3 regions of the Dokdonella sp. genome follow, and region 3 is predicted to be linked to each of the others. Evidence: predicted binding sites of a transcription regulator. Region 3 holds the regulator's gene; each other region holds the start of a gene.
The links. The regulator HrcA, encoded in region 3, represses chaperone genes, less so after heat shock. The targets are predictions, from matches to a motif close to TTNGCACTCNNNNNNNNNGAGTGCNAA.

Region 1 (10,274 bases), on a different contig from region 3:
CGTGTTGTAGGCGCGGTTGCGGTAGACGTCGATGACCTTGGACGGATTGCCGGGCTGCGCCTGCACGGTTTCGAGGATCGTCCAGGTGTTGGTCGTCGCACCGCTGTACGGATACATCACGTGGCCGCGGATGAGCTGATGCAGGGTGCAGCGCAACTGGCCCGGGGCGGTCGTATTGATCGGCGCGTAGTACACGGCCGAGTCGTAGGCCGGGGCGACCGTGAAGGCGATCGTCACCGGCGCGTCCATCGGCACGCCCGAGCCGTTGGTCACGCCGGCGGCGTCGATGGCGAAGGCGCAGCTCGCGCCGACCGGCATCACGCTGGCCGGAGTCAGCGTGCGCGTCGTGCCGCTGCCGGCCGAGGCGAGCGCGATCGGCGTGCCGTTGCAGGTCAGCGAGAACGCGTTCGGCGCGGTCGTGACCGCGGTGTCGAAGATCACGCGCAGGTCGCTCGCGCGCGGAACGGCCGTCGCACCTGGCTTGGGCAAGGTCCAGGTCAGGTTCGGGCCCGGCCCGCCCGCCGAAGCTGCGGTGGTGAAGGTGACGACATGGTCGGCGACCATGTTGTCAGGATCGCCATCGAGATCGGTGACGCCGCTGGCGAGGATCGTCCAGGTGCAGGTTTCGCTGGCGGCAAAGGCCGGCGTGTGCGACAGCGCATAGCTCGTCGATCCCGCCGGGACGGTCACGGCGTGGACACCGGAAGTCGTGCATTCCAGGGTGGTGGCGCCGGTGGCGAAGCTGACCGGTTCGCTGAAGTTGACGCTGAGCGTCGTGTTGTGCGCCACGTTCGTGGCGCCGTGGGCCGGTGTCGTCGAGCTCACGCTGGGCGGCACGTCCTCAGGCGGCTCGCCGGAAATGCCGAAGCTCACGTCGTCGATGGCGAGGCCGTCGTCGGCGCCGGCGACGTCGATGTCGACCCAGCGCACGTACATCGTCGCGTTGGGTGCAAGCGTGAGGCCGCTGATCGCCGCGCTGCGCAGCGCGCGGTTTGCGCTGGCGTTGCCGTCGAGCGCACCCGACGTGCCGGTGGTGGTCGGGCTGGTGAAATCGAGAGTGCCGCCCGCGATCGTGTTCCAGCTGGCCGCCCCGTCGTTCACCGACGTGGCATCGACGCTCCACTCGAACTGCAGGCGGTCGCTGCGTCCGGCCGCGCCGAGTCGCCATTGCTCGCCGGTATAGCTGACGTCGATCGTGGTGACGGTCTGGCCGCTGTCGTTGCGCAGGCGCGCGCCGAACGTCGGGATCAGGTTGCCCGAGCGCAGCCCGCCGAGTGCACGCTCGCCCGAACTGCCGGTCCCGTAGCTGTAGGTGTTGCCCGAGTTGGTCGCGCCGCTGTCAGCCGCATAGGTGCCGTTGGCGCTGTTGCCGGCTTCGACGAACGCCCAGCCGGTCGGCATGGTGGAAGCCGTGCCGGTATTGGCCAGCGAATCGAAGGTCTGCACGGCCGGGGGGCCACCGACCAGCGGGACGCTGCCGTCCTGGGCGAAGGCAGGCGAGGTGGCGGCGACGGCGAGCACGAGGGTCAGCGAAACAAGGAAACGGCGGGTTGGCAGGGTCATGGCCTTCGGTTGTCCTGGTGGCAGGCCGGCGACTTTAGCGGTTGCGCCACGACAAGGACATGGCAGCGGCCTTGAAAGCCCGGGTGCCGCCGCCATCTGGCGAGCCAGCCGGCGCGGGCTTCCCTGTGGGAAACCTCGCCGCTAGAATTGGCACTCACGTGCGCCGAGTGCTAGCAGCCCGGCAACAAACCCAATGCAATCAACCTGTTGAAGGAAGAACCCATGGCACTTCGCCCCCTGCATGACCGCGTGATCATCAAGCGCCTCGAGGCCGAGACCAAGTCGGCTGGAGGCATCGTCATCCCTGACGCCGCCGCCGAGAAGCCGATCAAGGGCGAAGTCCTCGCCGTCGGCAGCGGCAAGATCCTCGAGGACGGCAAGGTCCGTCCGGTCGGCGTCAAGGTCGGCGAGATCGTCCTGTTCGGCAAGTACAGCGGCACCGAGGTCAAGGTCGACGGCCAGGAACTGCTGGTCATGCGCGAGGAAGACCTGATCGCGGTGGTTGAGAAGTAAGAGTCGGGATTAGGGATTGGGGACTCGGGATTCGTAAGAGCGGTACTCGCTCCGGATTCCGCGCCTTCCCATCCCGCCCCGTTCCTGCTGTTTCGCATCCCAAATCCCCAATCCCGAATCCTGGAGCTCCACACAATGGCTGCCAAAGAAATCCGTTTCTCCGAAGACGCCCGTTCGCGCATCCTGCGCGGCGTCAACACCCTCGCCAACGCCGTCAAGGCCACGCTCGGCCCGAAGGGCCGCAACGTCGTGCTGCAGAAGAGCTTCGGCGCGCCGACGATCACCAAGGACGGCGTGTCCGTCGCCAAGGAGATCGAACTCGCCGATGCCTTCGAGAACATGGGCGCGCAGATGGTCAAGGAAGTCGCGTCCAAGACCTCCGACGTCGCCGGTGACGGCACCACCACCGCGACCGTGCTCGCCCAGGCGTTGATCCGCGAGGGCCTCAAGGCCGTCGCCGCCGGCATGAATCCGATGGACCTCAAGCGCGGCATCGACAAGGCCGTCGTCGCCGCCGTCGAGGAGCTGAAGAAGCTGTCGAAGCCGTCGGCCGACTCGAAGTCGATCGCCCAGGTCGGCACGATCTCGGCGAACGGCGACGACCTCATCGGCAAGCTCATCGCCGAGGCGATGGACAAGGTCGGCAAGGAAGGCGTCATCACCGTCGAGGAAGGCTCGGGCCTGGACAACCAGCTCGACGTCGTCGAGGGCATGCAGTTCGACCGCGGTTATCTGTCGCCCTACTTCATCAACAACCAGCAGAGCCAGCAGGTCGAACTGGAAGACCCGTACATCCTCCTGCACGACAAGAAGGTGTCGAACGTGCGCGAGCTGCTGCCCGTGCTCGAGGGCGTGGCCAAGGCCGGCAAGCCGCTCTTGATCGTCGCCGAGGAAGTCGAGGGCGAGGCGCTCGCCACGCTGGTCGTCAACACGATCCGCGGCATCGTCAAGGTCGCCGCCGTCAAGGCGCCGGGCTTCGGTGATCGTCGCAAGGCGATGCTGGAAGACATGGCGATCCTGACCGGTGGCCAGGTCATCTCCGAGGAAGTCGGCCTGCAGCTCGAGAAGGCCACGCTGAAGGATCTCGGCCGCGCGAAGAAGGTCGTCATCTCGAAGGAGAACACGACCATCATCGACGGCGCCGGCGAGGCCGCCAACATCCAGTCGCGCATCAAGCAGATCAAGGCGCAGATCGAGGAAACCTCCTCGGACTACGACCGCGAGAAGCTGCAGGAGCGCGTGGCCAAGCTGGCCGGCGGCGTCGCCGTGATCAAGGTCGGTGCGGCGACGGAAGTCGAGATGAAGGAAAAGAAGGCGCGCGTCGAAGACGCCCTGCACGCCACGCGTGCGGCGGTCGAGGAAGGCGTGGTGCCGGGCGGTGGCGTGGCGCTGATCCGCGCCTTGGCTGGCCTCGCCAAGCTCAAGGGCGACAACGAGGACCAGAACCACGGCATCGCCATCGCCAAGCGCTCGATGGAAGCGCCGCTGCGCGAGATCGTGACGAACGCCGGTGAAGAGGCGTCGGTCATCCTCAACAAGGTTGCCGAGGGCAAGGGCAACTTCGGCTACAACGCCGCCACGGGCGACTACGGCGACATGGTCGAACTCGGCATCCTCGATCCGACCAAGGTCACGCGCACCGCACTGCAGAACGCCGCGTCGATCGCCGGCCTGGTCATCACGACCGAAGCCATGGTCGCCGAAGCGCCGAAGAAGGAAGAAGCCCACAGCCACGGCCCGGCCGGTGGCGGCATGGGTGGCATGGGCGGGATGGACTTCTGAGTCCTGCTCTCCAGCACGCTTGACCACGAAGCCCGGCCTTGCGCCGGGCTTCGTGCTTTCTGGCGTCCGAGGCGGGGCCTCCCTGTCCGCAAGCCATGTCAGACGCGAAGATCGCCCATTGCGCGGCAGCTCCTGGCGTTTCGCCCAATATGACAGCGTGGGTGGACCGCCCTTGCGCGATGGCGTGGATCCCTCATGGAAGCCGGCGAACGCATCGCCCCAATCGATCAGCAGATTGCACTCGGCAGGCGATAGGTGGATGCCGCCATCGATGGCTGTGCCGTGCGTGCCCGGCCCATTGCCTTGACGGCGGTGGGCGGCGCACTGTTCATTCTGGACGATCCGATCTTCAATGGTCTGGTCATCTCGCTGGTGTTCGGCATACTGGTTTCCACCGTGCTGACACTCATCGTCATTCCGTTGCAGTATGTGATGCTGCGCCGACGCTGGCCCTTGCCTGTTTCCGACGCCACCGATTCAAAGGATGCCCACGCATGATTCGCACCGTTGTTTTTCTCGCATTGTCGGTAGCCGTCACCGCAGCTGCTGCGCAAGAAGCGCCCAGTCCGCCGCCGGACGTGGCACGCGCGCAAGCGGCGATGGGGGATCTGGGCAAGCGCCTCAAGGCGGCGCTGATGGCCAAGATGCAAGACGAAGGCCCGATTGCGGCGGTGGACTTCTGTCATCTGGAAGCGCCGAAGATCGCCGCTGCCGTATCTGCCGAACACGGCGTGGCCGTGGGCCGTACAGCCGCACGCCTGCGCAACCCGAACAATGCGCCTGTGCCTTGGCAGGCCGCCGTGCTGGACAGCTTCCAGCACAAGGCGGATGCCGGCACGGCACCCGGTGACTTGGTGCATGTCGAGCGTGATGGCGGCAGCTTGCGCCTGGCCCGGGGCATCGCGCTGGAAGCGCCATGCCTGACCTGTCACGGCACCCACATTGCGGAACCGATCCGCCAGGCCGTTGCGGCGCGCTATCCCGCCGATGCTGCCACCGGTTTTTCCGAAGGCGACCTGCGCGGGGTGATCTGGGCGGAAGTGTCAGGGCATAAGGACGAGACGACGCAGAGTGACCCCCGCACCGTCATCATGCTGAGTCTGGCCGAACGCGAATCGCTGCGTGAGGAAATGCGCTGGCGCATGGAACTGCTGTCCTCGGCGATGACGGCGTTGGCGGCAGGCGATTGGGAGGCGGTGGCGAAGTGGGGTGACGCCGGTGCCAAGGGTGGCCCGCGCGGCCTGGATTTCCGCCCCTCGATGCCGGAGGGCTGGTTCGCCATGTCTCGCCCGACACATGGCCGCTTTGCGGCATTGGCCGATGAAGCACGCGGTGAGCGCCGCAGCAGCGAGGCGATGAAACATCTGGCCGAGGCGAGCGGTTATTGTGTGGCCTGCCATGCCGCCTATCGCATCCAGACCCGCGACGCGGCCCCGCGCTGAGGCGCCCAGGAGACAGTTCTGCAGTCGCCCATGCCCGCCTTGCGCTCAAGGTCGAGGAAACGGAAGACCCTGACAAGTTCAAGGTGTCCGGCCGCGGCGAGCTGCATCTGTCGGTGCTGATCGAGACCATGCGCCGCGAAGGCTGCGAACTGGCCGTGTCGCGCCCGGAGGTCATCATCAAGGACACCGACGGCGTCGCCAGCGAACCGATCGAGCAGCTCAAGGACGACAACGTGCAGCTAACCCCGCCGGTGCGCATGTCGCTGGAACGGGCGCTCGAGTACATGGAAGACGACGAACTCGTGGAAGTCACGCCCAAGTCCATCAGCCTGCGCAGGCGCCACCTGACCGAAAACGACCGCAAGCGGGCCTCGCGCCGGCGACGTGAACCGAGGCAGCGAGCAGGTCGCCCGGGACTGCGCCCGGGTCAGTGCGGGTGGCTGAAACATGTGATAAATGGACACGCAAGTCGCGCGGCGCGGCTGCGATCCCGCAGCCACGCCCACTGACAGGCAGGCACTGACGGGCGATTCCTGATGAAGCGTCACGATGAGCAAAAAGCGGATCAGCCATCGGCAAGGCCCGATGTGCCTTGCCCCGCGACCATGCCTGCGGCGGATCCGCAGCAGCCGACCGCGCTGTTGCGGCTTGATGAGGCAATGATTCAGCAGCTGTCGCGCCTGCAGACGCCGATCTGGGTATTCGACATCGACAAGTCGCGCGTGCACTGGGCCAATGCGGCAGCCCTGGAGGTGTGGTGCGCCGACAGCCTGGCCGAGCTCGGCGCACGTGACATGGGCAGCGACATGTCCGAATCGGTGGCGCGCCGCCTGCGCCAGTACCAACTCGACTTCGAGCGCCACGACGCGCGTTTCAGTGAGCTGTGGACCCTGTACCCGAAGGGCGTGCCGCGCACGGTGCGGGTGATGTTCAGCGGCGTGCGCCTGGGCGATGGGCGCATGGCGATGCTGTGCGAGGCGATCGGTGAGCAACACGCCGATCCGGAGACGCTGCGCAGTGCCGAGGCGCTGTTGCACACGCCGGTCATGATCACGCTGTTCGACGAGTCGGGGCGTGCGTTGTACCGCAATCCCGCCGCGCGCAGCAGCGTGGCCAATCCCCTCCACGGCCTGTGGCAGCATTTCGTCGATCCGGCCGAAACCGACCAGATGCTGGCTGACCTGCGCCAGCATGGTTCGGTGTTGCAGGTGTCACGCGTGAACACCGCCGATGGTGCGCGCTGGCACCGCGTATCGGCGCGGCGTTGCCAGGATGCGGTGACCGGCCAGCGGGCGTGGCTGTGCAGCGAAGTCGACATCAGCGACCTCAAGCAGGTCGAGGCGCGCGCGCAGTTTCTCGCGATGCACGACTCGCTCACCGGCCTGCCCAACCGCCACTTCGTCAATGACGCGTTCCAGCAGCGCCTCGATCAGTTGCTGCCGGTCGGACAACCGGCGGTGCTCATGTTCATCGATCTCGACAACTTCAAGCAGATCAACGATTCGCTCGGCCACGCCACGGGCGACCAGTTGCTGTGCATGATGGCGACGCGGCTGCAGCAGACCATGCATGGCAATGATCTGGTCGCGCGCCTGGGTGGCGACGAGTTCCTGATCTTCACCACCGCCGACGGCGCCGACGCGGCCGTGCACGAACTTGGCCAGCGACTGCTGGCGACCTTGTCGCAACCGGTCCGGCTCGGCCACCACGAATTGTCGGTCACGGCGTCGATGGGCGTGGCCCGTTTCCCGAGGGACGGCAACGACCTGGGCACGCTCATGCGCCAGGCCGACCTGGCGATGTACGGTGCCAAGGATGCCGGGCGCAACCGGCTCGAGTTCTTTTCCGAAGCGATGCTGACCAAGGCCCAGAGCCGCCTGGGCATGGAAATCGAGCTGCGGCGCGCGCTGGAACGGCGCGAGTTCGTGTTGCATTACCAACCGCGCTACCACATCGGCCGTGGCCACATCGTCGGCGCCGAGGCACTGGTGCGCTGGAACCATCCGCAGCGCGGCCTGGTCCCGCCCGGCGAATTCATTCCGTTGTGCGAGGAAACCGGCCTCATCGTCGCGCTCGGCGAACAGGTGCTGGAGCAGGCCACGATCCAGCTCGAGCACTGGCAACGCACGGGCGTGCTGCAATCCATCGCGGTCAACCTGTCACCGCGCCAGTTCGGCAGTGCCTCGCTGCTGGCCAGCCTGCGTCGCATCATCGACGCCAGCGGCTGCGATGCGCGCGGGCTGGAGCTGGAGATCACCGAATCGGTGTTGCTGGGCAACGACGAGACCACGCAGGCCCTGTTGCACGGCCTGCGCGAACTGGGTTGCGGCGTCATCGTCGACGACTTCGGTACCGGTTATTCCAACCTCGCTTGCCTGCAGCGCCTGCCGCTGAACAGCCTCAAGATCGACCGCTCGTTCATCAGCGCGGCGCAGCCTTCCCGCCCGCTCGCCGAAGTCATCATCGCGCTCGGCCACACGCTCGGCCTGCGCGTGGTGGCCGAAGGCGTGGAGACGCAGGAGCAGCTGGATTGGCTGCGCCAAACCGACTGCGACGAGTTCCAGGGCTTCCTGTACTCGGCGGCGGTGCCCGCCGATGCGTTCGAGGCCTTGGTCAAGGGCGCGCGCTGAAGCAGGCCATCGACAGCGCGAGCCGCCGCACGGCGCCTACTGACCTGGCGCAGTCCGATCCGACGCAATGCCCTGTGCAATTGCAGCTCTGGCGCGGTGTTGCCGCGTAGCACTGCGCGCATGATGAGGCTGCAGGTAGCGACGTCGAAGGTGTCCACTACATGCTGCGGGCGTGGCTGCGGCGGCACCGGCAGCGACCAGCACGAGACCGGCAGCAAACTGGATGAGGTGCTGCGGGAACCGGCGCATGGACGCACTCCGTTGGTGGAGTGCGCCACACAACGCAGGTTTGCGGCCAAAACACCAGCCCCCGCGCTGGCGGCCGCTCCATTGCCGCGCGGTGGGTGAGGCCTGGAACTGTCCGCGCACCCTGGCGCCTCGCGCGCGCACTCCACACGCGCACGTGCGGCCGCCGATTCAGGCGCGCGCGTGCCCGCGACATCTCCGCACGGCCCCTCGGCCGGGCCTGGCGGGGCAAGCCTCAGCAGCCCTGCGGCGCGGGATTGAGCGTGCACAGGTCGAGGTTGAGCATCGTGTTCTCCATCGAGTCGCGGAAGATCACGTCGCCATTGACGAACGCCGCCACCTGCGGGTAGCCAACCACGGCGATGTCGGGATTCACGCGCCAGACGATGGAGTTGCTGCCATTTTGCGGCTGGGTCGCACGCAACGGGATCAGCAGTTCCAGCCAGAAACCCATGTGCATGCCCCAGGCGCCACTGTTGCCCAGGCCGCCGCGCAACGGCCGCACCGCCAGACCCTGCAGGCCCATCGGAAAGGTCGTCGGGCAACCGTAGTCGACGTCGGCATCGAGGTTGTAGAGGCGGTTGGGGTTGGGCAGGATCGCGAAGCAGAACGTGGGGTTGGCAGCCGACACCGCGGTCTGCAGGCCCGCCGGCAGGATCAGCTCGATCGCCACCGCACTGCCGGCACAGGGATTGCCCGGATGCGCGAGCACGAGGTGGGTGTAGAACACCTCGCCGACCGCGGGCGGAAGGTCCGGCGGTGGATGGCTGAAGCCTGCATAGCCCATCACGCGTGTGCCAAACAGCGGCGGGTTGCTGAGGCAGGACTGGACCGTGCCGATGTTGGCCAGCGCGCCGTTGTACCATGGCATCACCATGTGCGGGCCGGGCACGGACAGCGGCGCCAGTGTGCCGGTATGCGGCCCGGCCAGGACCTGCGCGTTGGCGCCGGCCGGGACCGCGAGCGCGGCGGCCAGCAGGCCACGCGCGATGGGTCGAAGGAGTATCATCACGGCAGCTTGCTCCATGGGTTTTCGCAACATCCTGATACGCGGCCGGATGGCCAATCCCACAACGGGTGCACAGCATGCAGGCGCGTGTCCAGGAGCTTGAAGCCACCGGCTTGGCCCGCGCCTGGCGCGCGGGCGGCGGGTCGGCGCACGTGACGCCGGTCGAGCGCGTCCATGCCAACGTGCGTGCGCTGGTTGCGCAGGCGCAGCGCTCGTTCCCGGGCAGGGCAGGCGAGGCCACCTCGCTGGCGCCCGAGGCGGTGCGCCGCATGCACGATGCCGTGCCTGCCTGCGCCGACCATCTGGATTTCTTCCGTGCCACTGCGCAGGCGCTGCAGCGGTCCGAAGCCGACATCGGCCATGACCTGCGCCTGGTACGCGCCGGCCTGGCCAGCGTGCCCGCGGCATGAACACGATGCAGTCGCCACTGACCGAACTCGCGCCGCATTTCGAGCGCCTGTGCGAACTGCCCGAACCGCAACGCAGCCAGCTGCTGGCCAGCCTGCCGCTGGACGCGGACCAGCGGGCGCGCCTGGCGGCGATGTTGGCCGCCGACGCGCTTGGCGACGACCGCCTCGACCGCCTGATCAGCGAAGGTGCTGCGCGCCTGCAAGCGGGCGCGGTAGGCGCGCACGACAAGTTCGGACCGTGGCGGCCAGTGCGTGAACTGGGTGCGGGCGGCATGGGCACGGTGCTGCTGGCCGAGCGCGCCGATGGCCAGTTCCAACGTGAAGTGGCCATCAAGTTGTTGCGCGGCTTTCCCACCCACGATGCGATCCGCCGCCTGCGTCACGAACGGCAGATCCTCGCCAGCCTCGACCACCCCAACATCGCGCGCCTGCTCGATGGCGGTGAAACCGCACAAGGCCAGCCCTGGCTGGTCATCGAGTACGTGCCCGGGCAACGGCTGCTCGACCATGTGCTGACACAGCGGCTGGGCCTGGCGCAGCGCCTGGACCTGTTCGACGCGATGCTCGACGCGGTCGCGCACGCGCACAGCCACCTGGTCGTGCACCGCGACCTCAAGCCGGCCAACGTGATGGTCACGCCCGACGGTGCGGTCAAGCTGCTCGACTTTGGCATCGCGCG
Region 2 (10,274 bases), on a different contig from region 3:
CGCGTGCTCGTGCCGTTCGGACGGCGTCGGGTGGTCGGTGTCGTCATCGAGCAGGCCGATGTCTCGGACCAGGCCGAGGCCGATCTCAAGTCCGTACTCGAGGTGCTCGACGAGCGCGCGTGGCTGTCGCGGGAACTACTGGCCACATTGTGCTGGGCGGCGCGGTATTACCAGCATCCGATCGGTGAGGTTGTCGAGGCCGCCCTGCCGGTCGCGCTGCGCAGTGCGGGCACGACGGCGGTCGCACGCGCGTCCTGGCATGCGCTGACCGATGCCGGTCGGGTTGCGCTGGTCGACCCGCATCGGCGTCGCGGCACCCGGCTCGATGCCTTGTTGTCGCGCCTCGCCGCGGGCGCGGTCACGGCGGATGTGCTTGATGCCGAACAGCCAGGTTGGCGCGAGGCCGCGCGGCGGCTGCGCGAACGCGGCTGGATCGAGACGGTAGCCGCGCCAGAGATGCTGGCGCACTGGCGCGTGGCCGAGCGGTCAGGGCCGCCGCTCAATCCGGCCCAGGCCGCAGCGGTTGCGGCCATCAGTGCCGCCGCTGAGCGTTTCGCCACGTTCCTGCTCGACGGCGTCACCGGCAGCGGCAAGACCGAGGTCTACCTCCACGCGATCCTCGACGCGATCGGGCGTGGCCGCCAGGCATTGGTGCTGGTGCCGGAAATCGCGCTGACTCCGCAGACCATGCGGCGCTTCCGCGAACGCCTCGGCCTGGATGTGGCGATCCTGCACTCCGGACTCGCCGACGGTGAGCGCGCCCGCGCCTGGCTTGCTGCCGCGCGTGGTGAGGCAGCGGTGGTGCTCGGCACGCGCTCGGCGGCGTTTGTGCCGTTGGCGCGGCCCGGCCTGATCGTCGTCGACGAGGAGCACGATGCCTCGTACAAGCAACACGAAGGATTCCGGTACCACGCGCGCGACCTCGCCATCGTGCGCGCGAAGGCGCTCGGCATTCCGGTCGTGCTCGGCTCGGCGACACCGTCGCTGGAGAGTCTGGCCAATGTCGAGGTCGGGCGCTATGCGCATCTGGTCCTGCGCGAACGCGCCGGTGACGCGCGACCGCCGGCGCTGCGCGTCATGGACATTCGCCACAGGCGCCTCGAGCAGGGGCTGGCGGTCGAAACCCTGCAGGCGATCGGCCGCCACCTCGGCGAGGGTGGACAGGTGCTCGTGTTCCGCAACCGCCGCGGCTATGCGCCGGTGCTGTTCTGCCATGCCTGCGGCTGGACCGCGCAGTGCATGCGTTGCGCGCGCTCGATGACCGTGCATCGCGGCACAGGCCGCCTGTGCTGCCACCATTGCGGTGACGAGAAGCGCCTGCCGAGGGTCTGTCCCGACTGCACCAGCGAAGCGCTCGCCCCGCAGGGGCAGGGTACCGAGCGATTGGAGGAAACCCTCATCGAGCGCTTCCCCGGCGCGCAGGTCGTGCGCGTCGACCGCGACAGCACGCGCAGCCGTGGACGCCGCGAGGCCGTGTTCGCCGAACTGGACGGCAACAGTCCACGCATCTTCGTCGGCACGCAGATGCTGGCGAAGGGGCATGACCTCGCCGCGCTGACCTTGGTGGTCGTGGTCGGCGTCGATGAAGGCTTGTATAGCCTCGACTTCCGCGCCGGTGAACGACTCGGCCAGCTCATCGTGCAGGTGGCCGGCCGCGCCGGCCGCGCCGCGCGCGCCGGCGAGGTGATCCTGCAGACGCATCACCCGGAACATCCGTTGCTGCGGGCCCTGCTCGACGGCGGCTATCCGGCCCTGTCCGCGCGCCTGCTCGCCGAACGTCGCGCCGCGATGCTGCCGCCGTTCGGCCATCTCGCCCTGCTGCGTGCGGAGGCACGCGAGGCGACCACGGCACAGGACTTCCTCTTCGCCGCCCGCGCCGAGGCGCGCGCCGCTGATGGCGTGCTCGTGCACGCACCGATGCCGGCGCCGATGCCGCGCCGCGCCGGCTACGAACGTAGCCACCTGCTAATCGAATCCGCCGAGCGCGCGCCGCTGCACGCCTTCCTTGGTGACTGGCTCGAGCGTGTGCGCGCCCTGCCGGACGCACGCCGCGTGCGCTGGTCGATCGATGTCGATCCGGTGGACTTGTATTGAGCCGCAGAGCGTGGTGAAAAAAGCATCACGGCTGAAGCCGTTTCCTACCGCGTGGCTCTCCGTAGGAAACGGCTTCAGCCGTGATGCCCTGGCTGTACAACGCCACAGAGAGATGGCAGCACGCCTGAAAGCGTTTCCTGCGGAAGCGTGGCGCACAAAAAGAAACGGCCCGAATCAACGGGCCGTCGGAGAGATGCTTCTGTTCAAACGTGCGGCCATGGACGCCGCTTCTGGGTTCCCACGAAGGCGCGCAACGGAATCCCTGCGCGACCCCGGTCGAATCAGCAATCAAGGATGATTGCAAAAGCCAAGCCTACGCCACGAACAGCGCGCGCATCTTCTTCATGGCATTCGCCTCGACCTGGCGGATGCGTTCGGCCGAGACGCCGTATTCGTCGGCGAGTTCCTGCAGGGTTGCCTTCTCGCCGTCCTTCAGCCAGCGGCGCTGGATGATGTCGCGCGAGCGTGCATCGAGCTTGGCGAGGCCGCGTTGCAGGGTGTCGAACGAGGACTCCTCTTCCGAATCGTTCTCGATGGTCAGATACGGGTCGGTATTCTGGTGGTCTTCGAGATACATCACCGGCGAGGGACGCGCATCCTCGTCGTCGTCGACCGGGGCGTCGAAGCCGATGTCACGCCCGCTCAGGCGCGATTCCATCTCCAGCACCGTCGCTGCCGGCACGCCGAGTTCGCGCGCGACCGTGTTGACCTCGTCGGCATTCATCCAGCCGAGGCGCTTCTTCGACTTGCGCAGGTTGAAGAACAGCTTGCGCTGCGCCTTGGTCGTCGCGACCTTGACGATGCGCCAATTGCGCAGGATGAACTCGTGCATCTCGGCACGAATCCAATGCACGGCGAACGAAACCAGGCGCACGCCCTGGTCGGGGTCGAAGCGCTTGACCGCCTTCATCAGGCCGATGTTGCCTTCCTGGATGAGGTCGCCGATCTGCAGGCCGTAGCCGGAGTAGCCGCGCGCGACGTGGACGACGAAGCGCAGGTGCGACATGACCATGCGACGCGCCGACTCGAGGTTGCCCTCGGTCTGGTACTCACGGGCCAACGCCTGCTCGTCCTCGATGGTCAGCATCGGGATGCGGTGCACGGCCGAGATGTAGGCATCGAGGCTGCCGAGCGCGCTCGGGACCGGCAGGGTGTCGACCATGGGGGCCTGAGTCTGAGTCATCGATCGAAGTCCTCCGTTGTTGGGAGCCATGCTAGCACTCCGGTATTGAGAGTGCTAAAGCCCCGGGAGTTCCCGACGCGTTGCGGCGTGGGGAGAAACTGAACCTGCGAGTATGGTAAGCCCTGCGCCGTCAACGCGCAGTAAGCAGATTGGCTCGATTTCGTGAACAATGGGGCCGAAACAGGCCTCATTGCGCGTCGGTTGGCAGCTCGCTGCGTGGTGGCAGGCGCCAGTCGATCGAGGCCATGCCGGCCTCGGCCAACCAGGCGTTGGTGGCCGAGAAGTGGCCGCAGCCGAGGAAGCCGCGGTGGGCGGACAGTGGCGAAGGGTGCGGAGCCTTGAGCACGCGGTGGCGGCGTGTGTCGATCAACTTGCCCTTGGCCTGGGCATAGCTGCCCCAGAGCAGGAACACGAGCTTCTCGCGCTCGCGGTTGAGCGCATCGATGCAGGCATCGGTGAAGCCTTCCCAACCCTTGCCCTGGTGGGAGCCGGCCTGGCCCTGTTCAACGGTCAGCACCGCGTTGAGCAGGAGCACGCCCTGGCGTGCCCACGGCACCAGCCAGCCATGGTCGGGGCGCGGCAGGCCGAGGTCGCGCTCGATCTCGCGGAAGATGTTCTCGAGCGAGGGCGGCACGGCGACGCCGGGCAGCACCGAGAAGCACAGACCGTGCGCCTGGCCGGGCCCATGGTATGGATCCTGGCCGAGAATGACGACCTTGACCGCATCGAACGGTGTGGTGTCGAGTGCGGCGAAGATGCGCGAGCCACGCGGGTAGATCACCCTGCCTTGCTGCTTGCGTTCGCGCAGAAAGCCCGACAGTGCGCGCATCTCGGGACGTTCGAGATAACTGCCTACGCGCTGCTTCCACGAAGTCTCGAGCTTCAGCTCGCGGCCTTCGCTCATGCCGGTGTGCCCAGGCGCGCCCGCAGGTGGCGGCTGACGCGCAATTGGAACAGCAGCTTGGTCAGCAGCAGGCGCTCGTCGATCGGCTTTTCGACGAGGTCGTTGGCGCCGGCGCGCAGCAACGCGGCCTGTTTCTGCGGATTGTCGTCACCGGTCATCACGATCACCGGCAATTGGCCCTTGCCGTAGCCGAGGCGACGGCGGATACGATCGAGCAGGTCGGCGCCGGTCAGTTCACCCTTGAGGTTGACGTCGGTGAGGACGAGGTCGGCACCGATGCGGTCCATCGCCTGGGCGGTCTCGAGCATGTCGATCGCCTCCTCGACGGTGACCACATGCAACACGGTGAGGCCGTGCTTTTCGAGCATGCGCCGCGTAGCCAGGGCGACCACACGGCTGTCCTCGACATAGAGCACCTCGCCGGGCGTCGCCTCGGTCGGGCGTACATAGCCGCGGATGAACTCGGCCAGTGCCTGGAAACCGAGCGACTTGTCGAAATAGTCGGTGATGATGTCGCTCAGCGAGCGTTCGAGCAGGCGCTCCTGCACGTCGCCGGAAACGACCACGATCGGCATGTAGGCCTGCGGCGCGCTTTCACGGATGCGCCGCGCCAGTTCGATGCCGTCCATGTCGGACAGGCGCAACGCGGTGGTGACGAAGTCGATCGCGCCCTCGCCGAGATGGCCGAGCGCCTCGACGCCGGTCTCGCACTGCAGCACGGTGACGCCAGGCAGGCTGGCGACGAGGGTTTGTTCGATCACCCGGCGCACCAGCTTCGAGCCATCGACGACGAGTACGCGTGGGTGGTCGGACGAGAGGTGGCGGCCGAGCGAGACATTCATGCGCGGCTTTCCCCGATACGACCGGCGCGCAAGTGCCCGCTACTGACCAGCCAGGCGCCCAGCCAACCGAGCACGGCGCCGCCGCCGAGCACGGCCAGCGCCTCGCGCGCGCCGAAGCCGGCAAGGCGGAAACGGTTGCGATAGCTCTCGAGCAGGTCCGCGGCAGGTGCGGCCACCGCCCATTCGACCAGGCCGACCGCGAGCAGGGCGAGCGCACCGCCGAGCAAGCCGTAGGCGACGCCCGTATAGAGGAATGGGCGGCGCACGAACGCATTGCTGGCCCCGATCAATTGCAGCACGGCGATTTCCTCGGATTTCCCCTGGATGTCCATGCGTACCGTGTTGCCGATGATGAGCAGGGTGGCGACGGCGAGCAGGGCCATCAGGGCGAGCATCGCCCGTTCGCCGAATCCGAGCAAGGCCGACAGGCGCTTCCGCCAGGCCGCGTCGTATTGGACCATGCCGGCGCGGGCGTCGTTGCGCAGCGTGTCGAGTAGGGAGGCGTGGTCGGGGTCGTCGCTTGCCGAGCGCGGCGTGACCACCAGCACGCTCGGCAAGGGGTTGTGCTGGAGCACGTCAAGCGCTTCGTTGAAGCCGGAAAGCTGGCGGAACTCGGCCAGCCCCTCGTCGGGGGTGCGCACGACGATCCTTTCCACATCGTGACGTTGGCCGAGTTCGGCGGCAAACGCGGCAGCACGCGCCGCATCGACGTCGATCTTCAGGAACACGGTGACGTCGCGTGCATCGCGCAGGCCACCCGAGAGCTGGCGCGCATTGTCGAGGATGACGTGGAACAGCAGGGGCAGGGCCAACGCAATGCCGATCACGAGGATCGTGACCAGACTGGCCCAGGGGCGGGTGGCGAAGCGCTGCAGGCAGCCGCCGAAGGCATCCTGGTGCGCCTGGCGCCAGCCTTCGAAGCGCGTGCCGAGGGGGCGGCGTGCACGCCGCACACTGACGTTCGCCGCCGGTGCGGGGCGCAGGCGGTTGCCGCCGATGCGTTCGGACTTCGCCATCACGTGACCTGCGGCCGGAAATCATCGATCAGGCGGCCGTGGTCGAGCACGAGCACACGCTTGCCCATGTGGCGGATCAGGTGCAGGTCGTGGCTGGCGACGATGACGGTCGTGCCGACCTGCTGGAACTCGGCGAACAGGCGCATGACCTCGACCGAAAGCTGTGGGTCGAGGTTGCCGGTCGGCTCGTCGGCGATGATCAGTGGCGGCTTGCCGACGATCGCACGGGCGATGCCGACGCGCTGTTGTTCGCCGGTCGACAGAGTGACCGGCAACGAGCGTTCGCGGTCGAGCAGGCCGACCTTGTCGAGCGCCGCGCGCACGCGCTTGGCGGTTTCCTCGCGTCCTGCCCCGGCAATGCGCAGCGGCATGGCGACGTTGTGGAACACGTCGCGGTCCATCAGCAGGCGGTGGTTCTGGAACACCATGCCGATGTCGCGACGCACATGCGGCACCGAACGTGCGCGCACGCGCGCCAGCGGCAGGCCGTTGACCGTGATCTCGCCGCGCGACGGTCGCTCGATCAGCGACAGCAGCTTGAGCAGCGTGCTCTTGCCCGCGCCGGAATGCCCGGTAACGAACACCATCTCGCCAGCCGCGATGTCGAAACTGAGTCCGCTCAGCGCCTCATGGCCCTCGGCATAGCGCTTGCTGACCTGGTCGAAGTGGATCATCGGGGCGACGGGGAATGGGGACGGGGATGGACGAGGGGAAGATCGGATTGTAGTGAGGGGTCGGAACGATGTGCGGTTCTTTCGCCGGCCTCCATTCCCCACCGCCGATTCATCGTTCGCGGCTACTTCACCATCTGGTTCAAGTTGAAGATTGGCAACAGGATGGCGAGGACGATGAACAGCACGATCGCACCGACGACCAAGATAACGAACGGGCCGAGCGTGGCAGCGAGCACGCCGAGCCAGCGGTCGAGGTCACGCTGCTGCTGGGCGGCGGCCTCGTCGAGCATGCGCGGCAGTTCGCCGGAGCGTTCGCCGCTGGCGATCAGGCGCAGGGCGACCGGTGGAAACTGGCCGCTTTCGCCGAGTGCGCGGGCGAAACCGCTGCCTTCGCGCACCTTGTGCGCGGCGCGGCGCAGCGATTCGCGCATCGGCAGATTCGGCACGACCTGGGCGGCGATGGCCAGTGCGTCGAGCAAGGGCACGGCGGCGCCGGCGAGCAAGGACAGCGTGCGCGCCGCGCGTGCGGTGTTGGCTGCACGCACGAGCCGGCCGACCAGCGGCAGGCGCAACAGCCAGGCATGCCAGCGCACGCGTACCTCCTCGCGGCGCAGGGCGATGCGTGCGGCGATGATCGCTGCTCCGAGGACCAGTACCGCCAGCCAGCCCCAGTCGCGCAGCAAGGCCGAAGTTGCGATCAGCGCGCGCGTCGCCCAAGGCAGGCTCTGACCCATGTTCTGGAACACGCCAACGATCTGCGGCACGACCCAGGCCAGCAGGCCGGCGACAACAGCCAAGGCGACGATCGTCAGCAGCATCGGATAGGTCAGCGCGGCGAGCAGCTTCTGGCGCAGGGCATCACGTTCCTCGGCGTAACCGGCCAGCTTGGCCAGCACCGTGTCGAGATGACCGGACTGCTCGCCGGCGGCGACGGTGGCGCGATAGATCTCGGGAAAGCTGCCAGGGAAATCCGCCATGGCCTGGGCGAGGCCGGCACCTTCCATCACGCGCGCGCGCAGGGAGACGGTCAATGTGCGCTGGCGTTCGTTGTCGTTCTGCTCGGCCAGCGCGGCGAGCGCTTCGTCGATCGGCAGCCCCGCGCCGACCAGGGTGGCGAGCTGGCGGGTAAGCAGAGCGAGTTCGGCACCGGACAGGCCGCGCCGGCGCATGCGCAAGGGCGATGCCTCGCTGCCACTCACTTCTTCGACCATGAGCGGGTTGAGTCCGCGCTCGCGCAGCAGACCCCGTACCGCGCGCGCGGTATCGCCCTGCAGAACGCCGCGTTGCGTCCTGCCCTCGCTATCGAGTGCCTGGAATGCGAAAGCCGGCACGTAGCCCCTCGTCGTTGTCGGAACGCCACATTGTCGCCGGATTGGGCCGGCGCGTCAGGTGTAGAGGATCACGCCGAGGGTGGCCAGCCAGCCGATGGTCGCGCCGAGCAGCCAGGGGTCGCGCACGGCGAGGCGGCTTGGATCGCCGCCGGCGGCATGACGGAACACGAGGATGAGATAGCGTGCAACACCGAGCGCGACCCATGGAGCCGAATAGACCAGGGCGCGATGGCCATGGCGGGCGGTCACGTCGGGCGAGAGGGTGTAGAACACATAGGCAACGAATACGGCGCCGGCAAGCACCGCGAGCACATGCTCGATCGTCGTCGCGTGGTAGGCGTCCGTGGCGTGCGCCGCGCCATTCTCGACGTGGACGAGATCGCCATGGCGCTTGCCGAGGGCGAGCATCAGGGCGAGCAGGAAGCCCATGACGAGGATCCATGGCGTCAGCGGCACGCCGGCCCCGAAACCACCGGCGATGATGCGCAGGGCGAAACCGCTGGCGACGAGGATGACGTCGAGCCAGGCGACGCGCTTGAGGCCGAGTGAATAGGCGAGGTTCAGTGCGAGATAGGCACCAATTGTCACGGCCACCGCCGGCGTTGCGATTGCGCCCAATGCGAGTGCAGCCACCGCGGCGAGTGCAGCGAACACGAACGCGGCCTGCAACGACAAGGCGCCACGGGCGAGCGGGCGGCGACACTTGTCGGGATGACGGCGGTCGCGTTCGACGTCGCGGGCGTCATTGAACGCGTAGACGGCCGAGGAAGCGAGGCAGAACGCCAGCGTGGCGAGCAGGGCACCGCGCACGGCCGGCGCCGACAGCAGGGCGTGGCCGAAAAACAGCGGCAGCAGGACGAAACCGTTCTTGAGCCACTGGCCGGGTCGCGCCAGCTCGACGAGGGCCGACGCAGTGGCACGCATGCTTCAGTTTCCGGCGATCAGCTGGGGATGCTCGGCGTCGAATCCAACACTCGAGATCGTGTCGGGCGCCGTGGGTTTCGGTGGTACGCGCGGGCTGGCTGATTCAGCCGCGGGCTCGACAGTGCGTGCAGCGATGCGTTCACGCTCGGCCTTGATGTCGAAGCTTGCGGTGGCGTCGCGGCCGGTTCGCGGATCGCCGGCATAGAGGCGCACACTGGCGGCCTCGCGGCCGTCACCCAGTCGCGGCAGTGGCAGTTCGAAGCGGGTCTGCGCGATCCGATAGCGGCCACCGGCAATGCGCGTGCCGTCTGCGTCGAACCAGTCGACATCGACCTCGCCGTCGAAGTGCGGGCCGGGCAGGGCGATGCCGAGCGTCGGGTTCCAGCGGTCCTCACGCAGCGCGATCCGCACGGTGTCCACTGGCCGCTTGAGCACGACTGCCGGATCGCCGAGCAGGTTGTACATCTCGATCAGCACGCGATCATCGATGGCGGCCTTGGCGCGTACGATGCCCTCGCCGATGGTCGCACCCGGGGCGAGCAATTCCTTGACCAGGGCCTTGCTGAACGCGGTCGATGGGGCGTTGCGCCACGATGCGGCGAAGACCGCCACCGCGCCCTTGTCGGCCTCGCGCAGGAAGCGCTCGCCGATGGAGTCCTCGGTCGGGTTGTCGAACGGCGCCGAGTAGCAGGTCATCGACAGGATCATCGGCAGGCGCGACGCGTTGCTCAGGCCGCTGACGTCATCGAGGGTGAACAGGTCGTGGTTCTTGCGGATGTCCGGCGGGCCGGTGCGCCAGATGTAGCGACCACCATGGCCGATGAAGTGCACGAGCAACTGGCCGTCGTTGAGGCCGTCCTTGATCGCGCTCTGGTGGGCGAGGTTGTCGGCCTCGTCCTTGCTCGCGTAGATCTTGTCGGCGACGAAGCCTTCCCTGCCGATCTCCTTGGCGATCTCGTCGGAACTGCTCTTGAAGTAATCCGACTCGTCGGTGATGAACATGACGTCGCGCTTCCAGCTGCCGGCCTGCGGCTTGGTCATGTAGCCGATCGTCTTGTCGACGATCGCCTTGACTTCATCCGGCTCGACGACCGGGAAGCGCCCCACGGCAACCACCGGATGGATGCGGTCGCCATCGACCGCGCCAAACGGATTGTCGCTGGCGGATTGTCCTTCCGGTGACGGGAACTGCCAGGTCGGGATGAGGTTGCGGCCCGCCATGCGCTTGCTCGAGGCTTCGTACTGGGTGCCAGGGATGCCGGCGAAATGGCCCGGGAATGCGAGCTCGGTCGGATTGTTGGCGAAC
Region 3 (10,274 bases):
GCGAGGAACAGGTTGATGCCTTCCCCGGCAACGAGCACGGTGCCCTTGAGGTCGCCCACCTCGGCGAGTGCGCGCAGGCGAGTGACCAATGCATCCGCATCGTCGATCAGCGTGAAGTGGTAAGCGGCGATGTTGTCGATCATGGGGCGATTGTAGATCGCGCCCAGCCGATCACGTCATCCGCTTGCACAATGGGCGCGACTGGCGGTCAGTCGCAGTTTTCCATCTCGATGATGGCGAAACCCGTCTGGCGGATCTCCGCCTCGACCGCCGGCACGGCGAACTCGGTGTGGCAGAAACGGCATTCGCGTGCCTGCAGGGTCTCTGCCGGCACGCCCTTGGCGGCGAGGTAGCGACGCCCGTGGGCCAGCACGACGGCTTCCTGCCGGTCCGCGTCCTGGTCTGGCACGAGGATGTCGAAATGCATCCGGCGCCCGTCCGGGCGCACCACGTAGGTGTCGAAAACGGCGATTTTCATGAGGACTCCAACTGTCAGGCCGACCCGGATCGTTGCAGGGTATGCCACCCTGCGGCTGCTCCAGTGTGCACGCCTGCGCCAAGGGATGGGAAATCACGCGTACGCAATGCATGTCTTTCCGTTCAAGCCGAGGACTGCGCTGCACCTCGCGGCCCTTCCACATCGATCTGGTCGTTCCGACGCGCTTCGTGCATCCTCCGCCTCCGGATGCGTGCGCAGGCTGTTCGGCCCGGGTGGCGAAACTGGTATACGCAAGGGACTTAAAATCCCTCGGCCGCAAGGCCATGCGGGTTCGACCCCCGCCCCGGGCACCATTCGGCGTATCGGCATGACAGCGGGCGCAGCTCAAGGCGCGACGACGAAGGCAGGCTGGCCGTCTGTCGAGCCGACGCAACGCCGAGCTGCGCCCGCACAGGACGGTGACGCCGTTGTGGGATTGATCAGAGCATCCCTAGAATCACCGCTTTTCGATACGACCTTCCGCATGGCCATCCTCGACACTGCTGCGCTCGAAACCAATGCCGAGGTGAGGCGCGAACCGTTCGCGTTCATGCTTTCCAGGGATGTGCTGCCGGCGGCCGCGCAGGCTGCACTTGCAGCCGACTTCCCGCGCTATCCAAATGCCGGATTCTTTCCTTACGAAGAGCGCGACTGCGGCCCAGCGATCAACGCCCTGATTGCCGAGCTGACCGCGCCGGCCTTTGCCGACTGGATCGGCGCACGGCTCGGCCTGGAAGGGCTCGGGGCACGCCCGAGCCTGGTCACGATCTGCCGTTCGCTGAACCGCCGGCACGGTACCATCCACACCGACAGCCGCTCGAAGATCGCCACCGCCCTGCTCTACCTCAACCCCGACTGGCCGGAGACCAGCGCTGGCTGTCTGCGCTTCCTCGCTCGCGACGACAGTATCGACGCCCTCGTTGCTGAGGAAATCCGTCCGATCTATGGCAACTTCGTCGTGTTCGCGCGCGCCGACAACTCCTTTCACGGACATCTGCCCCACGAGGGTGAGCGTCGCGTGATCCAGGTGGCCTGGCTGACCAGCGAGGAAGAGAAACTGCGCAAGACGAAGCGTGGTCGTTTCGCGCGCCTGTTCAAGCGTCTGTTTGGCCGCATCGATCGTCGCATCGGCGCCAGCCGCAAGGACGACGCGGCGCACCTGGACTGAAGCTCCCGCTCAGACGTCCAGTACATCATCCATCGCGTAACGACCGGGTGTGCGACCCGCGATCCACGCCGCCGCCACGAGCGCGCCACGGGCGAAAACGTCGCGGCTGGTCGCACGGTGGGCGAGTTCGATGCGTTCGCCGTCGCCGGCCAGCCAGACCGAGTGTTCACCAACGATGTCACCAGCGCGGATGACCGCATAACCGAGTTCGCCCTTGCCGCGCGGTCCGCAGCGTGCCGGACCAGCCACCGGCAATGCGGCCTGGCGTCCCTGCCCGACCGCGTCGCCGAGCAGCAGCGCGGTGCCTGACGGCGCATCGCGCTTGAGGCGATGGTGCGCCTCGACGATCTCGACATCCCAGTCCGGCAGGGACCGCGCCGCCTGCGCGACGAGCCGGGTCAGCACGGCAATGCCGAGACTGAAGTTGGCGGCGAGGAGAACCGGAATCCGTCGCGAGGCGGCATCGAGTGCAGCAAGCTGTGTCGTCGACAGGCCGGTCGAGCCGCTGACGAAACCGATGCCGCGCGCGCATGCGGCGGCGAGTGCGTCGTCGAAACCATTCGCGCCGGTGACGTCGAGCACGACATCGCCGACCACGTCGGTCGGAAGCGCCTGGAGGTAGCTCGATCCGGGTGCGAAGGCACAGGCCAGCCCGGCGCTCGGCGAACCACTGCGAACGATCGCCGCGGCAATGTGTGCGCGGCCCTCGGCGCCGGCCAGGCGCATGATCGCCTCGCCCATGCGACCGGCGGCACCGAACAGGAGAATGCGTGTCGTCGTCGCCATGCCGGTCACGATCCACTCGACGGGCGGAAATGCCCGTGCGCGAGCATCGACGCTGGCGTGCGCTGGTGCAAGCCGGTCAGGACGTCACCCGGTCCCAGAACTGCTTGACGCCATCGAGCCAGGAGCGGTTGCGTGGCGAATGGGTTCGGCCTTCCTCGCCCTCGAAGGTGGCTTCGAAGCGCTCGAGCAATTCGCGCTGTTCGGCAGTCAGCTTGACCGGGGTCTCGATCACGACGCGACACATGAGATCACCAGTGCGCCCGCTGCGCACGGACTTGACGCCCTTGCCACGCAGGCGGAACAGCTTGCCGGTCTGTGTTTCGGGCGGAATCGTCACCGTGGCTTCACCGTCCAGCGTGGGCACGGCGAGCTCGCTGCCGAGCGCGGCCTGGGCGAAGCGGATCGGCAGCTCGCAGTAAAGATCGTCGCCCTCGCGCACGAAGATCTCGTGCTCACGCACACGCACCTCGACATAGAGATCGCCGGGAACGGTGCCGGCCGGGCCGGCTTCGCCCTGCCCGGTCAGGCGGATGCGATCACCGGTGTCGACGCCGGCCGGAATCTTGACCTGCAGGGTCCGCTCATCGTGCACGCGCCCCTCGCCCCGGCACTCCTTGCACGGGTTGGCGACGGTCTTGCCGCTGCCCGCGCAATGCGGGCAGGTCTGCTGCACCGAAAAGATGCCGTTCTGCATGCGGACGCGGCCCTGGCCACGACAGGTCGAGCAGGTCGAGGTCTTGCCGTCCGCGGAGCCGCTGCCTTCACACTTGCCGCAGGCGACGAGGGTCGGCACCTCGATCTGCTTCTCGATGCCGAACACGGCTTCCTCGAGGTCGAGTTCGAGCAGGTAGCGCAGGTCCGAACCACGCCTCGGACGGCCGCCACGGCTGCCGCCCATGCCGAAGATGTCACTGAAGATGTCGCCGAAGATGTCGCCGACGTCACCGCTGAAACCGCCACCGCCACCGCCCATTCCGTGCTCGAATGCGGCGTGGCCGTGACGGTCGTAGGCGGCACGCTTCTGCGTGTCGGACAGCACCTCGTAGGCCTCCTTGGCCTCCTTGAATTTCTCCTGCGCCGCCGGATCGTCCGGGCACCGGTCAGGGTGGTACTTCATCGCCAGGCGGCGGAACGAGGTCTTGAGCTCGCTCTCACTGGCCGTGCGTTCGACCGACAGGACTTCGTAGTAGCAGCGCTTGGCCATGAAAGTGCCGGGGTTGGAGATTCGGGAGTCAGGGCCCGCAAGAGCGTGGCGCCATGGCGATCACAGGCAGGCCGGGAAAGCGGCCAAAAGCGCCGCCCTCCCGTGTCCCTGGCGATGAATCAGGATGCCTTGCCCTTGTCGTCCTTCACTTCGGTGAATTCCGCATCGACGACGTCGTCGCCGGCCGACCCTTGCGAGTGCGCACCAGAATCGGCACCTGGCTGGGCGCCGGCCGACGCGGCGGCGTAGAGCGACTGCGCGACGGATTCGACGTGAGCGATCTTCGCCTCGATCTGCGCCTTGTCATCGCCCTTCATCGCCTTGTCGAGATCCGACAGCGCTTCCTCGATCGCGCCGAGTTGCTCGCCCGGTACCTTGCCGCCGTGTTCCTTGAGCGCGCTGCGCGTGGCGTGCACGAGCTGGTCGGCCTTGTTGCGCGTGGTGACGAGCTCCTGGAAACGCTTGTCCTCCTCGCGGTTGGCCTCGGCGTCTGCGACCATGCGCTGGATCTCGTCGTCCGAGAGGCCGGAGCCGGCCTTGATCTCGATGCGCTGCTCCTTGCCGGTCTTCTTGTCCTTGGCCGATACGTGCAGGATGCCGTTGGCGTCGATGTCGAAGGTGACCTCGACCTGCGGCATGCCGCGCGGCGCCGCCTCGATCCCGGCCAGGTCGAACTTGGCCAGTGACTTGTTGAAGCGGGCCTGCTCGCGCTCGCCCTGCAGCACGTGCACGGTGACCGCGCTCTGGTTGTCTTCCGCGGTCGAGAACACCTGGGTGTTCTTGGTCGGGATGGTCGTGTTCTTCTCGATCAGCTTGGTGAACACCCCGCCGAGCGTCTCGATGCCGAGCGAGAGCGGAGTCACGTCGAGCAGGAGCACGTCCTTGACCGTGCCGGAGAGCACGCCACCCTGCACCGCCGCGCCGATCGCCACCGCCTCGTCCGGGTTGACGTCCTTGCGCGGCTCCTTGCCGAAGAAGTCCTTGACTGCGTCCTGCACCTTGGGCATGCGCGTCTGCCCGCCAACGAGGATGACCTCGGCGATATCGGACACCTTCAGCCCTGCGTCGGCGAGGGCCGTACGGCACGGCTCGATGGTGCGCTTGACCAGGTCATCGACCAGCGACTCCAGCTTGGCCCGGGTCAGGCGCAGTTCCAGATGCACGCCTTCGTTGTTGACCTGCGTGATGAACGGTTCGTTGATGTCGGTCTGCTGACGCGAGCTGAGCTCGATCTTGGCGCGTTCTGCAGCCGAGCGCACGCGCTGCAGCTGGATCGGGTTCTTGCGCAGATCCACGCCGTGCTGCTTTTCGAACTCGTCGATGATGTAGTCGATGATGCGCTTGTCGAAATCCTCGCCACCGAGGAAGGTGTCGCCGTTGGTGGCCAGCACTTCGAACTGCTTCTCGCCATCGACTTCGGCGATCTCGATGATCGAGATGTCGAAGGTGCCACCGCCGAGGTCATAGACGGCCACCTTGCGGTCGCCACCCTTCTTGTCCAGCCCGTAGGCCAGCGCGGCAGCGGTCGGCTCGTTGATGATGCGCTTGACTTCCAGGCCTGCGATGCGGCCGGCGTCCTTGGTGGCCTGGCGCTGGCTGTCATTGAAATAGGCCGGTACGGTAATGACGGCTTCGGTCACCGGCTCGCCGAGATAGTCCTCGGCCGTCTTCTTCATCTTCATCAGCACTTGTGCGGACACTTCCGGCGGCGCCATCTTGCGGCCTTCGGCGGTCTCGACCCAGGCGTCGCCGTTGTCGTGCGCGACGATCTTGTAGGCAACCAGATCGAGATCCTTCTTGACCTCGGCGTCACTGAATTTGCGACCGATCAGGCGCTTGACCGCGGAGAAGGTGTTCTTCGGATTGGTCACCGCGCCACGGCGCGCGGTCACGCCAACCAGCACCTCGCCGTCCTTGAATGCCACGACCGATGGTGTCGTGCGGTCACCCTCCGAATTCTCGATGACGCGTGCAGCGCCACTCTCCATGACTGCGACACACGAGTTGGTCGTGCCGAGGTCGATACCGATGATCTTGCCCATTGTTCTGCTCTCCCGGAAAGTTGTCTGGTCTGCTCGACCACTGGCGCGAAACGTGGGGTTTTCGCCTCACCTTTCAAGCGCCTGCAAGAAGAAGAAATGTCCTGGTCAGGTCTGTCGCGGCCACCGCGCCCATGGATCGGGGCCCTGCGCGAGCAACCTCATACGCGCGCGGACCGATCCGCCTGCCGCCCTCAACCACCCGGCGCCTGGGCGACGCTGACCATCGCTGGACGCAGCAGGCGTTCGTTGAGGAGGTAACCCTTCTGCAGCACGGTGACGACAGTGCCGGGGGCCTGCGCATCGGTATCGACCATCGTCATCGCCTGGTGGCGCTCGGGGTCGAAGGGCGCGCCGGCCGGGTCGACGACGGCAAGGCCGAAGCTCGCGGCGATGCGCAGGAATTCCTTGAGGGTCAGCTCGACGCCGCTGCGCAGCCCACCCGCCTCCCCCCTGTCCGCAGCAAGGCCACGCTCAAGGTTGTCGAGCACCGGCAGCAAGTCGCCGAGCAGACGCTCGTTGGCGAACCTGCGCGCCTGTTCAAGGTCGCGTTGCAGGCGCTTGCGCTGGTTCTCGAGCTCGGCGCGTTCGCGCAAAAGGATGTCGCGCATCTCGCCGAGCTTGGCCTCGTACTCGTTGATGAGCTGGCCGAGCGCCTCGTTGCCGCCGGCCGCGGTTTCGTCCACCGCGGGCGCGTCGGCCGGATCCGGCACCGGATTCGTGTTCTCCATTTCGCCTCCAAACCAATTGAGTGGCCCCCGGACGGGTGGTCCACGTTTGCCCCTCGCAAGCCCGCCGACCCCTGCCAGCCGGCGATCCCGCCCCCGCTATTGGGGCGCGCCGGAGCGGTTCAAGGCACCGGAAATAAGCTGGGCGGTCGCCGAGACGACCGGGATCACCCGCTCGTAGGCCATGCGCGTCGGCCCGATCACGCCGAGCACGCCGAGCACGCGGCCCTCGACGCCGTACGGCGCGGTGACCAGCGAGTAGCCGTCGAGCGCGGCGAAACCGGCCTCCTCACCGATGAACAGGCGCACACCGTCGGCACGCGCGCAGCGCTCCAGCAGCTGCAGCAGGTCACGCTTGCGCTGGAATGCGTCGAACAGCTCGCGCAGGCGATCGACGTCAGCGGCCTCGTGCACGCCCATGAGGTTGGTTTGCCCTGACACCAGCATGTCGTTGTCCGCCGGAGCCTCGAACGCCTGGCGAGCCACTTCCACGGCGGTTGCCAGCAACCGATTGAGGCGCGCGCCTTCGTCGCGCATTTCGCGCAGCAGGCGTGCGCGGATCTCGTCGAGGCGCATGCCCGCGTAGTGGGTATTCAGATAGTTCGCCGTCTGTTCGAGCTCGGTCGATGTGTGTGGCTGCAAAGTCTCGATCACACGGTTCTGCACCTGACCGTCGGTAAAGACGAGGATGACCAGCACGCGGTTGGCATCGAGGGCGACGAAATCGATGTGGCGGAACGGGAACTCGTCGTGCCGCGGCACGCTGACCACGCCGACGAAGCGCGTCATTTCCGACAGCAGCGCACTGGCGCTGCCAAGCAGGGTCGGGGTCGCCGCCCCGGTCGGCAGCTCGCGGCGCAGCTGCTCGACCTGCGGCTCGCCGAGCGGGCGCACCTCGAGCAGGCTGTCGACGAACACCCGATATCCCTGTGCAGTCGGCACACGGCCGGCCGAGGTATGCGGCGCGGCGACCAGACCGGCCTCCTCGAGGTCGGCGAGGATGTTGCGGATCGTCGCCGGGCTGACATCGAGCCCCGAGGACTTCGACAGCGTGCGCGAACCGACCGGCTGGCCCTCTGCGATGTACTGCGAGATCAGCGTCCGCAGCAGGTGGCGCGAGCGTGGATCGAGCGGATGGTCGGAGTGGAATGACATGACGGCGCAGGATACACGCCGTCACCACATCACCGCGAGCAGGCAACCGCGCAGCGATGCCCCCAAGCCGGATCGTCCCGCGGCAATTCCAGCAACGATCGTCCAGTTAACCCGACGCGCGCGCCGGCGGGCTTGCGGCCATGCGTCGGGGCCACGACACTGCGCACCTGCCTCCACGGGTGTGCGCATGCTCCGCTCGCTGTACGTCAAGGATTTTGCCGTTGTCGACGAGGCCGAGATCGGCTTCGACCAGGGACTGACCGTCGTCACCGGCGAGACCGGCGCGGGCAAGTCCCTGCTCGTCGACGCCCTGCTCCTGCTCGCCGGTGGCCGCGCCGACGCGGCGATGGTCCGCCATGGCTGCGAACGCGCCGAACTGTCCGCCGAGTTCGACCTCGATGGCCATCCCGAGCTCGCCCGCTGGCTGCGCGAGGAAGAACTCGACGAGGACGGTGCCTGCCAGGTGCGCCGCGTGATCCGTGCCGAGGGCAGTTCGCGTGCGTGGATCAACGGCCGTCCGGTCACCCTGGCCCAGCTCAAGACCCTCGGCGCAGGCCTCGTCGAGATCCACGGCCAGCACGAACATCAGGCCCTGCTCGACCGCCACCAACAACTCGCCCTGCTCGACGCCTTCGGCCGCCACGAGGCCGAGCGCGCCGCTGTCGCCGAAACCGCGCGGGCCTGGCGGGACGTCGGTGCACGCATCGGCGCCCTGCCGCATGGCGAGGATGCCGCTGCGCGCATCGAGTGGCTCGAACACCAGGTCGCCGAACTCGAAGCGCACGCGCTCGCACCATCCGAACTCGAAGCCCTCGAACACGAACACCGCCGCCTCGCCAATGCCGGCCAGCTGGTGCAGGGTGCAGCCGGCATCGGCGAGAGCCTCGACGGCGACGGCGAATACGCGCTGACCCGCGTGCTCGGCCGCGCCCAGTACGAAGCGACGCGCCTCGCCGGACTCGACCCACGCCTCGGCGACCTCGTCGAACGGCTCGCCGAGGCACGCATCCAGCTCGAGGAAGCGGCCGATGCGCTGTCGCGCTACCGCGACGGCCTCGACCTCGATCCCGAGCGCCTCGCCGAGATCGACGACCGCCTCGCCCGTTTGCACGAACTCGCCCGCAAGCACCGCCGGCCGATGGCCGAACTCGCCGCCCACGGCGCGCATCTGCGCGAGGAACTCGACATCCTGCGTGGTGCCGGGACTGCCCTCGCCAAGCTGCAACGCGAACGCGAAAACCAGGCCGCTGCGTGGGCCACCGCTTCAAAAGCGCTCACTGCAGCGCGCCACCGCGCCGCCGACGGACTCGGCGCTGCGGTCGCCATGATGCTCGGCGAGCTTGGCATGGGCAAAGGGCGCTTTGAAGTCGTGCTCGAAGCCACCGATGGCAACGAACCCACCCCGCTCGGCGCCGAGCGCTGCGAGTTCCTCGTCAGCGCCAACCCCGGCCAGCCACCGCGCCCGTTGCGCAAGATCGCCTCGGGTGGTGAGCTCTCGCGCATCAGCCTGGCCATCGAAGTTGCCGCGCTCGGCCTTGATGAGGTCGGCACGATGGTATTCGACGAGGTCGATTCCGGCATCGGCGGCGCCATCGCCGAGGTCGTCGGCCAGAAGCTGCGCCGTCTCGGCAGCCAGCGCCAGGTGCTCTGCGTGACCCATCTCGCCCAGGTCGCCGCGCAGGGTCACGCCCACCTGAAGGTCAGCAAGTCCAGCGACACTGCGCAAACGCACACGCGCATCGACAGGCTCGACGAAAACGCCCGCGTGGATGAGCTCGCGCGCATGCTCGGCGGCATCGAGATCACTGCCACCACACGCGCTCACGCCAGCCAGATGCTGGCCCAAGCCCAGAACCAGCGCTGAGTCAGGCTGCGCGGATCAGGCCGTCCAGCGGACGCAGGCCTTTGCATGCCGGGAACAGCACGGACGCCACGCGCCCCGGATCGAGGCCGAAGGTCTGCGCCGCCGCGCTGGCAAGAACGGCATCGAGTTCGATGGTCGGTTTGAGGTCGCGACCTTCGTGGAGCGACGCGGTGTCGAGGCCAGGCCAGTCGGTGACTACGCGACCGCCATTCACCGCGCCACCCAGGAGCATGGCCACCGAAGCCGTGCCGTGATCGGTACCTTGGGTGCCGTTGACCGCCACCGTGCGGCCGAACTCGGTGGCGACCACGACCACGGTGTCGCCCCATGCGGTGCCCAGCCCGGTACGCAGCGCCGCCAGCAATTCGTCGAGACCACGCAGGCGCAGCGCCAAGCGCGGATTCTGTCCGTTGTGCGTATCCCAACCTCCGGTTTCGAGCATGGCGATGCGCGGGCCGTTGGCTTGCGACAGAAAGGTCGCCGCCAGCTTGCCGAGTCTGGCCGGTGTCTGCCGCGCAGACCCGTCGTCACCGGCCAGCGCACGAGCGGCCATGGCCGACGCCCACAACTCGTGCAACTGTGCATCGTCGGCGTAGAGGCGTTCGACGCGCATGAGGAGATCGTCGCTCACCTCCGGCAGGGCCGAATCGGCATAGGAACTGACCGGCGCGTTGCCACGCAGGGCCAGCGGTACGGTCGGCGACACGGCGATGGGTTCGGAGTCTCCCGCTGGCAACAATGCGCTCAAGCGATTGAGCCAGCCATCGCGTACCGCATAGGGTTGATCGGCACCGGATTCGAGCACGTTCTGGCCATCGAAATGCGAGCGTTCGCGGTATGGCGAAGCCACCG

Region 1: the regulator HrcA is predicted to act here: its motif matches at 1,711-1,737, upstream of groES (co-chaperone GroES).
Region 2: the regulator HrcA is predicted to act here: its motif matches at 3,309-3,335, upstream of rpoH (RNA polymerase sigma factor RpoH).

Annotation. Positions count from the first base shown of each region.
Region 1 is NZ_JAHCAS010000001.1:527,330-537,603, reverse strand. It holds gene KF907_RS02295 (endonuclease) at 1-1,563, opposite strand, end outside; gene groES (co-chaperone GroES) at 1,786-2,076, shown strand; gene groL (chaperonin GroEL) at 2,212-3,858, shown strand; gene KF907_RS02280 (hypothetical protein) at 4,114-4,356, shown strand; gene KF907_RS02275 (Tll0287-like domain-containing protein) at 4,353-5,300, shown strand; partial or broken gene KF907_RS02270 (hypothetical protein) at 5,339-5,809, shown strand; gene KF907_RS02265 (putative bifunctional diguanylate cyclase/phosphodiesterase) at 5,960-7,930, shown strand; gene KF907_RS02260 (hypothetical protein) at 8,412-9,188, opposite strand; gene KF907_RS02255 (hypothetical protein) at 9,263-9,595, shown strand; gene KF907_RS02250 (serine/threonine-protein kinase) at 9,592-10,274, shown strand, end outside.
Region 2 is NZ_JAHCAS010000001.1:601,885-612,158, reverse strand. It holds gene KF907_RS02630 (primosomal protein N') at 1-2,094, shown strand, start outside; gene rpoH (RNA polymerase sigma factor RpoH) at 2,408-3,277, opposite strand; gene ung (uracil-DNA glycosylase) at 3,465-4,181, opposite strand; gene KF907_RS02615 (response regulator) at 4,178-5,023, opposite strand; gene ftsX (permease-like cell division protein FtsX) at 5,020-6,039, opposite strand; gene ftsE (cell division ATP-binding protein FtsE) at 6,039-6,713, opposite strand; gene gspF (type II secretion system inner membrane protein GspF) at 6,836-8,044, opposite strand; gene KF907_RS02595 (UbiA prenyltransferase family protein) at 8,099-8,968, opposite strand; gene KF907_RS02590 (C25 family cysteine peptidase) at 8,972-10,274, opposite strand, start outside.
Region 3 is NZ_JAHCAS010000003.1:76,745-87,018, forward strand. It holds gene KF907_RS14190 (sulfurtransferase) at 1-143, opposite strand, end outside; gene KF907_RS14195 (DUF2024 family protein) at 209-478, opposite strand; tRNA gene KF907_RS14200 (tRNA-Leu) at 706-792, shown strand; gene KF907_RS14205 (2OG-Fe(II) oxygenase) at 963-1,646, shown strand; gene dapB (4-hydroxy-tetrahydrodipicolinate reductase) at 1,656-2,432, opposite strand; gene dnaJ (molecular chaperone DnaJ) at 2,509-3,636, opposite strand; gene dnaK (molecular chaperone DnaK) at 3,756-5,678, opposite strand; gene grpE (nucleotide exchange factor GrpE) at 5,870-6,406, opposite strand; gene hrcA (heat-inducible transcriptional repressor HrcA) at 6,503-7,558, opposite strand; gene recN (DNA repair protein RecN) at 7,746-9,422, shown strand; gene KF907_RS14240 (DUF1501 domain-containing protein) at 9,424-10,274, opposite strand, start outside.